Regions from separate parts of the Micromonospora sp. NPDC007271 genome, predicted to be linked through region 1. Evidence: riboswitches for the same ligand, from Rfam matches in the RefSeq annotation. Region 1 holds a riboswitch; each other region holds the start of a gene.
The links. Region 1 has a riboswitch for cobalamin ahead of ABZ570_RS15965 (ABC transporter substrate-binding protein). Riboswitches for the same ligand answer to the same signal wherever they lie in the genome.
Positions count from the first base shown of each region.

Region 1 (3,236 bases):
ATGACCAGGTGACTCTGGTGAAGTGTGCGGACAGCGGATCTTCCGTACCCCGAGGAGGTTGTCCATGGCCTTCCGCACGTCCCCGCTCCGCCGCCGGTTGGCGCTCGTCGCCGCCGTCGGCCTGACCCTCGTCACCGCCATCACCGGGCCGGCCGCCGCGCGGCCGGCCCCGGACCGGTCCGCCGAGCCGGCCGCCGTCGCCTACCGTGTCCTCGGTCCGCGTACGCTCGCCGACCGGAACGCGGTCGCCCGCACCGGCGCGGCGATCGACTACTCCGAACACGGCGTCCTGTACGTCACCGCCACCAGGGCGGAGGCCGCCGCGATCAGCCGGCTCGGCTTCCGGCTGGAGGAGGACGTGGCCCCGGCCGGCGACATCGGCACGTACGGCTTCCCGTCCGCCGACTCCAACTACCACGACTACGCGGAGTTGACCGCGGTGGTGAACAAGGTGGTCGCCGACCATCCCGCCATCGCCCGCAAGCTCAGCATCGGCCGGTCGTACGAGGGCCGGGACCTGATGGCGGTGAAGATCTCCGACAACGTCGGCACGGACGAGAACGAGCCGGAGATCCTCTTCAACGCCCAGCAGCACGCCCGCGAGCACCTGACCGTCGAGATGGCGATCTACCTGCTCAACCTCTTCACCGACAACTACGGCACCGACTCCCGGATCACCAACATCGTCAACTCGCGGGAGATCTGGATCGTCCCCACGATCAACCCGGACGGCAGCGAGTACGACATCGCCACCGGCTCGTACCGGTCCTGGCGGAAGAACCGGCAGCCCAACAGCGGCTCGTCGTACGTCGGCACCGACCTGAACCGGAACTGGTCGTACCAGTGGGGCTGCTGCGGCGGCTCGTCCGGCTCCACCTCCTCGGAGACCTACCGCGGGCCGTCCGCGTTCTCGGCGCCCGAGACGCAGGCGCTGCGCAACTTCGTCAACAGCCGGGTGGTCGGCGGGGTGCAGCAGATCAAGGCGAACATCGACTTCCACACCTATTCCCAGCTGGTGCTCTGGCCGTTCGGGTACACCACCGCGAACACCCCCAGCGGGATGACCGCCGACCAGTACAACACCTTCGCCGCCATCGGTCGGCAGATGGCGGCCAGCAACGGCTACACCCCCGAGCAGTCCAGCGACCTCTACATCGCCGACGGCACCAGCATCGACTGGATGTGGGGCAACCACCGCATCTGGGCGTACACCTTCGAGATGTACCCGGGGTCGGCCTCCGGCGGCGGCTTCTACCCGCCGGACGAGGTGATCCCGACGCAGACCGCCCGCAACAAGGAGGCGGTCCTGCTGCTCTCCGAGTACGCCGACTGCCCGTACCGGGCGATCGGCAAGCAGAGCACCTACTGCTGACCGCACCGTCGTGAATCCGTGGGTGGGGCCCCGGTCCACCCCCGCGGGGCCCCACCCACCCCCGCCCGTCCGGATGATCTCCGCTGGTCGTGCGCTACGGTGGCACCGACCAATCCGCAGCGAATCCGGTGCGAAACCGGCGCTGTCCCGCAACTGTGATGCCCCGTATCCCACGGGGACGAGCCAGGTCGCCTGCGGCACGGTCGCGACTCGCGCTCTCGAGGAAGGGCGCCTCGCGGACGGGTACGCCCAGGCGCTCCCTGTCGGCGAAGCACCACGCTCCTCGACCGACAGGAGGACCGATGTCCAGACGTACCCCCCGGCTCTTCGTCGCCGCCCTCGCGGCCGGCGCTCTCCTGCTCGGCGGCTGCGCCGAGAAGACCTCGACCGACACCCCCGCCGCCGGCAGCAGCTCGGCCGCCGCCTTCCCGGTCACCGTCGGCAAGCTGACCCTGGAGAAGCGCCCGGAGAAGATCGTCTCGCTGTCGCCGACCGCGACCGAGGTGCTCTTCGCGATCGGCGCCGGCAAGCAGGTCACCGCCGTCGACGACCAGTCGAACTACCCGCCGGAGGCGCCGAAGAGCGACCTCTCCGGCTTCCAGCCGAACGCCGAGGCGATCGCCGGCAAGAGCCCCGACCTGGTGGTGCTCTCCAACGACACCAACAAGATCGTCGACCAGCTCACCACGCTGAAGATCCCGGTGCTGCTCGCCCCGGCCGCGGCCACGCTCGACGACACGTACCAGCAGATCACCGACCTGGGCGCGCTGACCGGCCACCCGGGCGAGGCGGCCGACCTCACCAAGAAGATGAAGGACGAGATCGCCGCGCTCACCGGCAAGCTGCCGCAGCGCGCGCAGAAGCTCACCTACTTCCACGAGCTGGGCCCGGAGCTGTACACCGCGACCAGCAAGACCTTCATCGGCTCGATCTACGCCCTCGCCGGGCTGGCGAACATCGCCGACCCGTCCGACGCCGACGGCAAGAAGTTCGGCTACCCGCAGCTCTCCCAGGAGGTCATCGTCAAGGCGAACCCGGACTTCGTCTTCCTGTCCGACACCAAGTGCTGCCAGCAGACGCCGGAGACGGTCAAGGCCCGCAGCGGCTGGGCCGGCATCACCGCGGTGAAGAACAACCAGATCGTCGCCCTCGACGACGACATCGCCTCGCGCTGGGGCCCGCGCGTGGTCGACCTGCTGCGGGTCATCGTCGACGCCACCGCCAAGGTCCCGGCGTGACCTGCCGGTGAGCGTGCGACCAGCGGAATCCGTCGGCACGGCCGGGACGCTCGACACGTCCCGGCCCGCCGACGCGCGTACGGCCCGGCCGGGCGCCGCGGTCCGGCCGGCCGGGCTGCGCAAGCGCTGGCTGCTGGCCGGCCTCGGCGCGGTGCTGGTCGCGCTGGTCGCCGGGGTGTCCCTCGGTCCGGTCAGCCTGCCGCCCGGCAGCGTCGCCGCCGAGCTGCTCAACCTGCTGCCGGGAGTGCACCTGGAGAGCGGGCTCACCGAGCGCGAGATCGCCATCGTCACCGAGCTGCGGCTGCCCCGGGTCGTGCTCGGCCTGCTCGTCGGCGGACTGCTCGCCCTGGCCGGCGGCTGCTACCAGGGCGTCTTCCGGAACCCGCTGGCCGACCCGTACCTGCTGGGAGTGGCGGCCGGGGCCGGGCTCGCGGTGACCGCGGTGATCGCGCTCGGGGTCGGGGCGGGCGGGGCGATCAGCGGGATGCCGGTGACGATCCCGCTGGCCGCGTTCGCCGGATCGCTCGGCGCGGTCGCCCTGACGTACCTGCTCGGGGCGGCCGGCGGGCGCGGCCGGTCACCCGCCACGCTGATCCTTGCCGGGGTGGCGGTCTCGGCCTTCCTCG
Region 1 is NZ_JBEYER010000038.1:28,394-31,629, reverse strand. It holds partial or broken gene ABZ570_RS15970 (M14 family metallopeptidase) at 65-1,357, shown strand; cobalamin riboswitch at 1,443-1,587, shown strand; gene ABZ570_RS15965 (ABC transporter substrate-binding protein) at 1,675-2,610, shown strand; gene ABZ570_RS15960 (iron ABC transporter permease) at 2,726-3,236, shown strand, end outside.

Region 2 (3,236 bases), on a different contig from region 1:
GGACGTCGCGGTCGAGGGCGTCGACGAGTTCCTGACGACCGTCTCGGCGACGACCGTCCCCTGGCCGTTCAAGCCGGCGACCATCGACCTGCACACGACCGAGGGCCGCTCCTGGCGCCTGACCCTCAACGCCGACGGCGTCCGCTGCGACGACCTCGCCGCCGACGCGGAGCCGGGCGACATGACGATGCGAGGCGCAGCGAGCGAACTGGTCCTCTACTTCTACGAGCGCGTCCCGCTCGACGGCCTGGAGACCACCGGCGACACCGAGCCGATGGAGCAGCTCGCAGACTGGGACCCGAACGCGTAAAACGCGCACTTGTGACGCATCTGTCGGTTGTGCGCGCGCTCCTGCGGGCGCCACTGGGTCCGGGGTTAGCGCAGGGCCTCGCGGCCGATGCGGATCACCCGACCGTGCACCTTGCGCAGGTAGGCGAGCAGTTTGCGGATGGACCAGCGGGTGAAGGGCTGGCTGAGCTTGGTCGGGCGGGTTAAGTTCCCCCGCTTTGATGGAGCGGTGGTTACCTGCTGCCGGCTGGAGCAGGGGTGGCGATAGTTGGCTCGGCTGGGTCGTGTTGACGGGTGCGCGAGGCGGCCTCGTACTCGTCGGGGCTGAGGTACCCGAGTTCCGTCTGGACGCGGCGGGTGTTGTACCAGCCGTCGATGCAGGCGAAGATCGTGTTTTCGGCCTCGTCGCGGTTGCGCCAGCTCGTGCGGTAGACGAGTTCGATCTTCAGCGTAGACCAGAGGTTTTCCATGGGTGCGTTGTCGAACGAGTCGCCGACGGAGCCCATGGAGGGCAGGATCGCGTTGTCCTGTAAGCGTTCTGAACCGCGGAACGATGTGTAGTTTCGGATTCAACCGATCGTCGCGACACCGGTGTGTTGGAGTGAGAGTAGCTGCGGGGCCGGTTCAGCAGCGAGTACAGCAGACCGGTCACCGGTCGAGCGACTTCGCTGAGCCGTTGGAGCGCGTCGTGCGTGGCTGATCGACGACACTTCACGCGAGCGAACACGGTGAACCAACGCGGTCTCCGACCATGACCTAGGCCACGGTGACGACACCGTGTGGTTTGGTTAGGGTGTCCTGGCCGTGGTGTTCGGGAAGCCGGTGTGAGACCGGTGCGGCCCTCGCCACTGTGATCGGGATGCTGGAGGCCACCGAAAAGGTCACTGGGCGCAATGCCTGGGAAGGCCGGCCGCCGGCGCACCACCCGTCAGCCAGGAGACCGGCCACGGCACCTGCACGACCCGTCCACGAGGTGCTGGAAGGTGGTCCCGCCATGCGGTCCCCGGTGTCCTGGCGCGTTGCTGCGCCGCTGTCCGTCCTGCTCGCCCTGATCAGCGGCTGCGCCGCGACCGGCGACAACAAGCCGGCCACCACGGCGCCCGCCGCGGCCGGGCCGGTCGCACTCACCAACTGCGGCACACCGGTCACGATCACAAAGCCCCCGGCGCGGGCGGTGACGCTGAACCAGTCTGCCACCGAGATCATGCTGGCGCTCGGGTTGCAGGACCGGATGGCCAGCACCGCCTACCTCGACGACCAGGTGCTGCCCGAGTACACCGCCGCGTACGCGAAGGTGCCGGTACTGGCCAAGGAGTACCCGTCGAAGGAGAAGCTGCTCGACACCGCGCCGGATTTTGTCTACGCCTCCTTCGCAAGTGCGTTCAGCGACGAGGGGGTCGGCGACCGCGCCGAGTGGCAGAAGCTGGGCGTGGCCACGTACATCTCCGCCGCCGGCTGCCCGAAAGACACGCGACCGGCGAAGCTGACGATGGATGACGTGTTCGCCGAGATCCGTGACATCGCCGGGATCTTCGGCGTAGGGGAGCGGGCCGAGACGCTGATCGCCGACCAGCAGGAGCGCATCGCGAAAGTGTCAGCGGGCGCGAAGGGCACGCGTGTGCTGTGGTGGGACGCCGGCACCGACGCGCCCAGTGCCGGCGCCTGCTGCGGCAGCCCGGCCATGATCATGTCCGCGGCCGGGGTCACCAACATCTTCGCCGACCTGAACGGCAGTTGGGCCGACACCAGCTGGGAGACCGTCGTCGAGCGTAACCCGAACGTCATCGTGCTCATCGACGCGAGCTGGGATCCCGCCGCCGCCAAGCAGGCGTTCCTCGAAAAGCACGCGACGCTCAAAGACCTGCCCGCCGTGAAGGACAAGCGGTACGTCGTCCTGGACTTCTCCTCCACCTCCGCGGGCGTGCGGAACGTGCTCGCCGTGGAGGCCCTGGCCCGGGGTGTCGGCGGGGTGGGCAACTGACCACCGCTACCGCCCAGCCGGCGCAGACCCCGGCGCGGCCGGTCCGGGCGGTGCGCATGGTGACCGTGGTGGTCGTGCTCGCGGGTTGCCTGTTGCTGTCGGTGACTGCGGCCGTGACCGTGGGGCCGGCGGACCTGTCCCTGGGCACCGTGTGGCTCGTCATCACCGACCATCTCGGCCTGACGAGCGCCGACGTGCCGCTGCTGCGCGACCACATCGTGTGGGAGCTGCGGCTGCCGAGGGTGCTGGGCGCCGCGGTGGTCGGCGCCGGGCTCGCCGCCTCCGGGGCGGTCATGCAGACCGTCACCCGCAACCCGCTCGCCGACCCGTACCTGCTGGGCGTCTCCTCCGGGGCGTCGCTGGGCGCCGTCGCCGTTCTGGTCCTCGGCCTCGGTGCGGGCACTGCGGCGCTCACCGGGGGCGCATTCGCGGGGGCGCTCGCCGCGTTCGCCGTCGTGGTCGCTGCCGCCGGCCGACGGGCGGTCCTGCGGCCGACCCGGGTGGTGCTGGCCGGCGTCGCCATCGCGCAGCTGTGCGCCGCGCTGACCTCGTTCGTGATCATCTGGGCGGCCGATCCGCACGCGACCCACAGCATCACCTTCTGGCTGTCCGGCTCGCTCGCCCGCGCCGACTGGGCCGCACTCGGGTGGGCGATGCCGGCGTTCGCGGCGGTGTTCGCCGTGATCCTCTGGTTTGCCCGGGCGCTCAACGCGTTCGCGTTCGGCGAGGAGGCCGCCGCCGCCCTCGGCGTCGACATCGGGCTTGTCCGGTGGCTGCTGCTGGTCACCACGGCGCTGCTGACCGCCGTGCTGGTCGCGATCAGCGGCGCGATCGGTTTCGTGGGGCTGATGCTGCCGCACGCCGCACGGCGGTTCACCGGCCCCGATCACCGGCGGCTGCTGCCGGTCGTCGTCCTTGCCGGAGCGATCTTCCTGATCTGGGTGGACACCGCCGCCAGGACCCTGTT
Region 2 is NZ_JBEYER010000063.1:1,354-4,589, forward strand. It holds gene ABZ570_RS21860 (maleylpyruvate isomerase N-terminal domain-containing protein) at 1-310, shown strand, start outside; gene ABZ570_RS21865 (IS3 family transposase) at 522-794, opposite strand; cobalamin riboswitch at 1,077-1,252, shown strand; gene ABZ570_RS21870 (ABC transporter substrate-binding protein) at 1,283-2,269, shown strand; gene ABZ570_RS21875 (iron chelate uptake ABC transporter family permease subunit) at 2,326-3,236, shown strand, end outside.
Region 2: another riboswitch for cobalamin. It lies ahead of ABZ570_RS21870 (ABC transporter substrate-binding protein); the one in region 1 lies ahead of ABZ570_RS15965 (ABC transporter substrate-binding protein).

Region 3 (3,236 bases), on a different contig from region 1:
CGGTCACCATCGGCAACTTCGTGGTCACCGAGTCGACCACGCCGAGCGGGATCCCGGTGTACGTCGCGGTCGACCCGCGGCTGGTCGCCGGATCGGCGAGTGCGGTGTCGCAGATCCCGAAGATGATCGACTTCTTCTCCGCGCAGTTCGGCCCGTACCCGTTCGCCTCGACCGGGGCGATCATCGACCGGGCACCCAACGTCGGCTACGCCCTGGAGACCCAGACCAAGCCGATCTTCTCCAACACGGCGAGCGTCAGCACCATGGCCCACGAGCTGGCCCACCAGTGGTACGGCGACAGCGTCTCGCCGGAGCGCTGGTCGGACATCTGGCTCAACGAGGGTTTCGCCACCTACGCCCAGTGGATGTACACCGAGTACAACGGTGGCGCGTCCGTCAACACGACCTTCAACAGCAGCAGCAACTACGGTCGGGCCGCGTCCTCGTCGTTCTGGCAGACCGTCCTCGCCGACCCGGGCCCGGTCGACATGTTCAGCAGCATCCCGTACAACCGGGGTGCGATGACCCTGCACGCGCTGCGCGGCAAGGTCGGCGACGACACGTTCTTCCGGATCCTGCGCGAGTGGGCCGCGAGCCACCGCCACAGCCACGCCGGGACGGCCGACTTCATCGCGCTGGCCGAGCGGGAGTCCGGGCAGGACCTGCACGCCTTCTTCGACGTGTGGCTGTACCAGAAGGGCAAGCCCACCACCTGGTGACCCTGGCTGCGGCCCCGCGACCTGTCGGTCGCGGGGCCGCTGTCGTTCCTGGACGCCGCTCACCGGTCCGCGGGGGTGAGACGAAGCCGACACGCCAACCCGACATCTGGTGTTGCTCGGCCAGCGGGGCAGCCATATATGGTGTCTGGCGCAGCTGGTTCGGCCGCTCTCTCTGGGCGGCCGAGGCAAGAGGGAACCCGGTGCGAATCCGGGACTGTCCCGCAGCGGTGAGTGGGAACGACCGCCGTCATCAGCACTGGACCACCTGTGGTCTGGGAAGCGACGGCCAGTAGGAGACCGGTTTCCCGGTCGGGCCCGCGAGTCCGAAGACCTGCCAGCGCGTCGCATGCCCTCGACGGGGCGTGTGACGGTCCGAGGCCGCGTGGGACGGCCGACGCCAACCGGACACCGCCGCGCCGGCGCGTGTCCATCGGTGTCCGCTCCCCACGCGCCGAGGGCCATCCGGTCCCGAGCTCGCGAGGAGTGAGTAGTGACAGTCACCGAGGTCAACCCGGTCGTCAAGCAGGCAGCGGGCGATCCGGCTCCGCCCGGCCAGCGCCGCGTCCAGATGCACGTCCGAAAGCGCAACGGCGACCTCGAGCCGGTTGACCTGAACCGGATCGTCCGAGCGGTCGAACGATGGACCGCGGACCTCACCGATGTCGACCCCTTGCGGGTGGCGACCCGCACCATCAGCGGGTTGTACGACGGCGCGAGCACCGACGAACTGGACCGCCTCTCCATCCAGACCGCGGCCGAGCTGATCGGCGAGGAGCCGCAGTACTCGCGCCTGGCCGCCCGGCTGCTGGCCCGATACGTCGACAAGGAGGTACGCGGGCAGGGCATCGCCTCGTTCAGCCAGGCGATCCGGCGCGGCCACGCCGAAGGACTGATCGGCGACGAGACCGCCGCCTTCGTCGCGGCCCACGCGCGCCAACTCGACGACGCCGTCGACCCCGAGGGCGACCTGCGGTTCGAGTACTTCGGGCTGCGCACCGTCCACGACCGGTACCTGCTGCGGCATCCGACCAGCCGGCTCGTGCTGGAGACACCGCAGTACTGGCTGCTGCGGGTCGCGTGCGGGCTGTCGCGCGCCCCCGGGGAAGCGATCGACTTCTACCGGCTGATGTCCAGCCTGGCGTACCTGCCCAGCTCGCCGACGCTGTTCAACTCCGGCACCCGGCACACCCAGATGTCGTCCTGCTACCTGGTCGACTCGCCGCGCGACGAGCTCGACTCCATCTACCAGCGGTACGCGCAGGTCGCCAGCCTGTCCAAGTTCGCCGGCGGGATCGGCATCGCGTTCTCCCGGGTCCGCTCGCGGGGCGCGCTGATCCGGGGCACGAACGGGCGTTCCAACGGCATCGTGCCGTGGCTGCGCACCCTGGACGCCAGCGTCGCGGCGGTCAACCAGGGCGGCCGGCGCAAGGGCGCCGCCTGCGTGTACCTGGAGCCGTGGCATCCCGACATCGAGGAGTTCCTCCAGCTGCGCGACAACACCGGCGAGGACGCCCGACGCACGCACAACCTGAACCTCGCGAACTGGATCCCGGACGAGTTCATGCGCCGCGTGGAGGCCGACGAGGTGTGGTCGCTGTTCGACCCGAACGAGGTGCCGGAGCTGCCGGACCTGTGGGGGGCGGAGTTCGACGCGGCGTACCGGTCGGCGGAGGCGCAGGGCCGCTTCGTGCGGCAGGTGCCGGCCCGGGAGCTGTACGGACGGATGATGCGTACCCTCGCCCAGACCGGCAACGGGTGGATGACGTTCAAGGACGCGGCGAACCGGTTGTGCAACCAGACCGCCGAGCCGGGCAACGTGGTGCACCTGTCGAACCTGTGCACCGAGATCATCGAGGTGTCGAGCGACGCCGAGACCGCGGTGTGCAACCTGGGCTCGGTGAACCTCGCGGCCCACCTGTCCGACGACGGCATCGACTGGGCGCGGCTGCGGGCGACCGTCCGCACCGCGGTGACCTTCCTGGACCGCGTGATCGACATCAACTACTACCCGACCCCGCAGGCCGCCGCGAGTAACCCGCGCTGGCGACCGGTCGGCCTCGGGCTGATGGGTCTGCAGGACGTCTTCTTCGCGCTACGGCTGCCGTTCGACTCTCCCGCCGCACGCGAGCTGTCCAGCAGGATCAGCGAGGAGCTGTACCTGACCGCTCTCGAGACCTCCGCCGAACTCGCCGAGCGGTTCGGCCCGCACCCCGCCTTCGCCGAGACGCGGGCGGCGCGCGGGCAGTTGCAGCCGGACCTGTGGGGCGTCACCGGCACCCAGACCCGGCGGTGGGCCGCCGTGCGGGAGCGCGTCGCCGCGCACGGGCTGCGCAACTCCCTGCTCGTGGCGATCGCCCCGACGGCCACCATCGCCTCGATCGCCGGCTGCTACGAGTGCGTCGAGCCGCAGGTGTCGAACCTGTTCAAGCGCGAGACGCTGTCCGGCGAGTTCCTCCAGGTCAACACGGCCCTGGTCGCCGAGCTCAAGGCGCGCGGGCTGTGGACCGAACGGGTCCG
Region 3 is NZ_JBEYER010000107.1:8,455-11,690, reverse strand. It holds gene ABZ570_RS28385 (M1 family metallopeptidase) at 1-719, shown strand, start outside; cobalamin riboswitch at 858-1,073, shown strand; gene ABZ570_RS28380 (ribonucleoside-diphosphate reductase subunit alpha) at 1,288-3,236, shown strand, end outside.
Region 3: another riboswitch for cobalamin. It lies ahead of ABZ570_RS28380 (ribonucleoside-diphosphate reductase subunit alpha); the one in region 1 lies ahead of ABZ570_RS15965 (ABC transporter substrate-binding protein).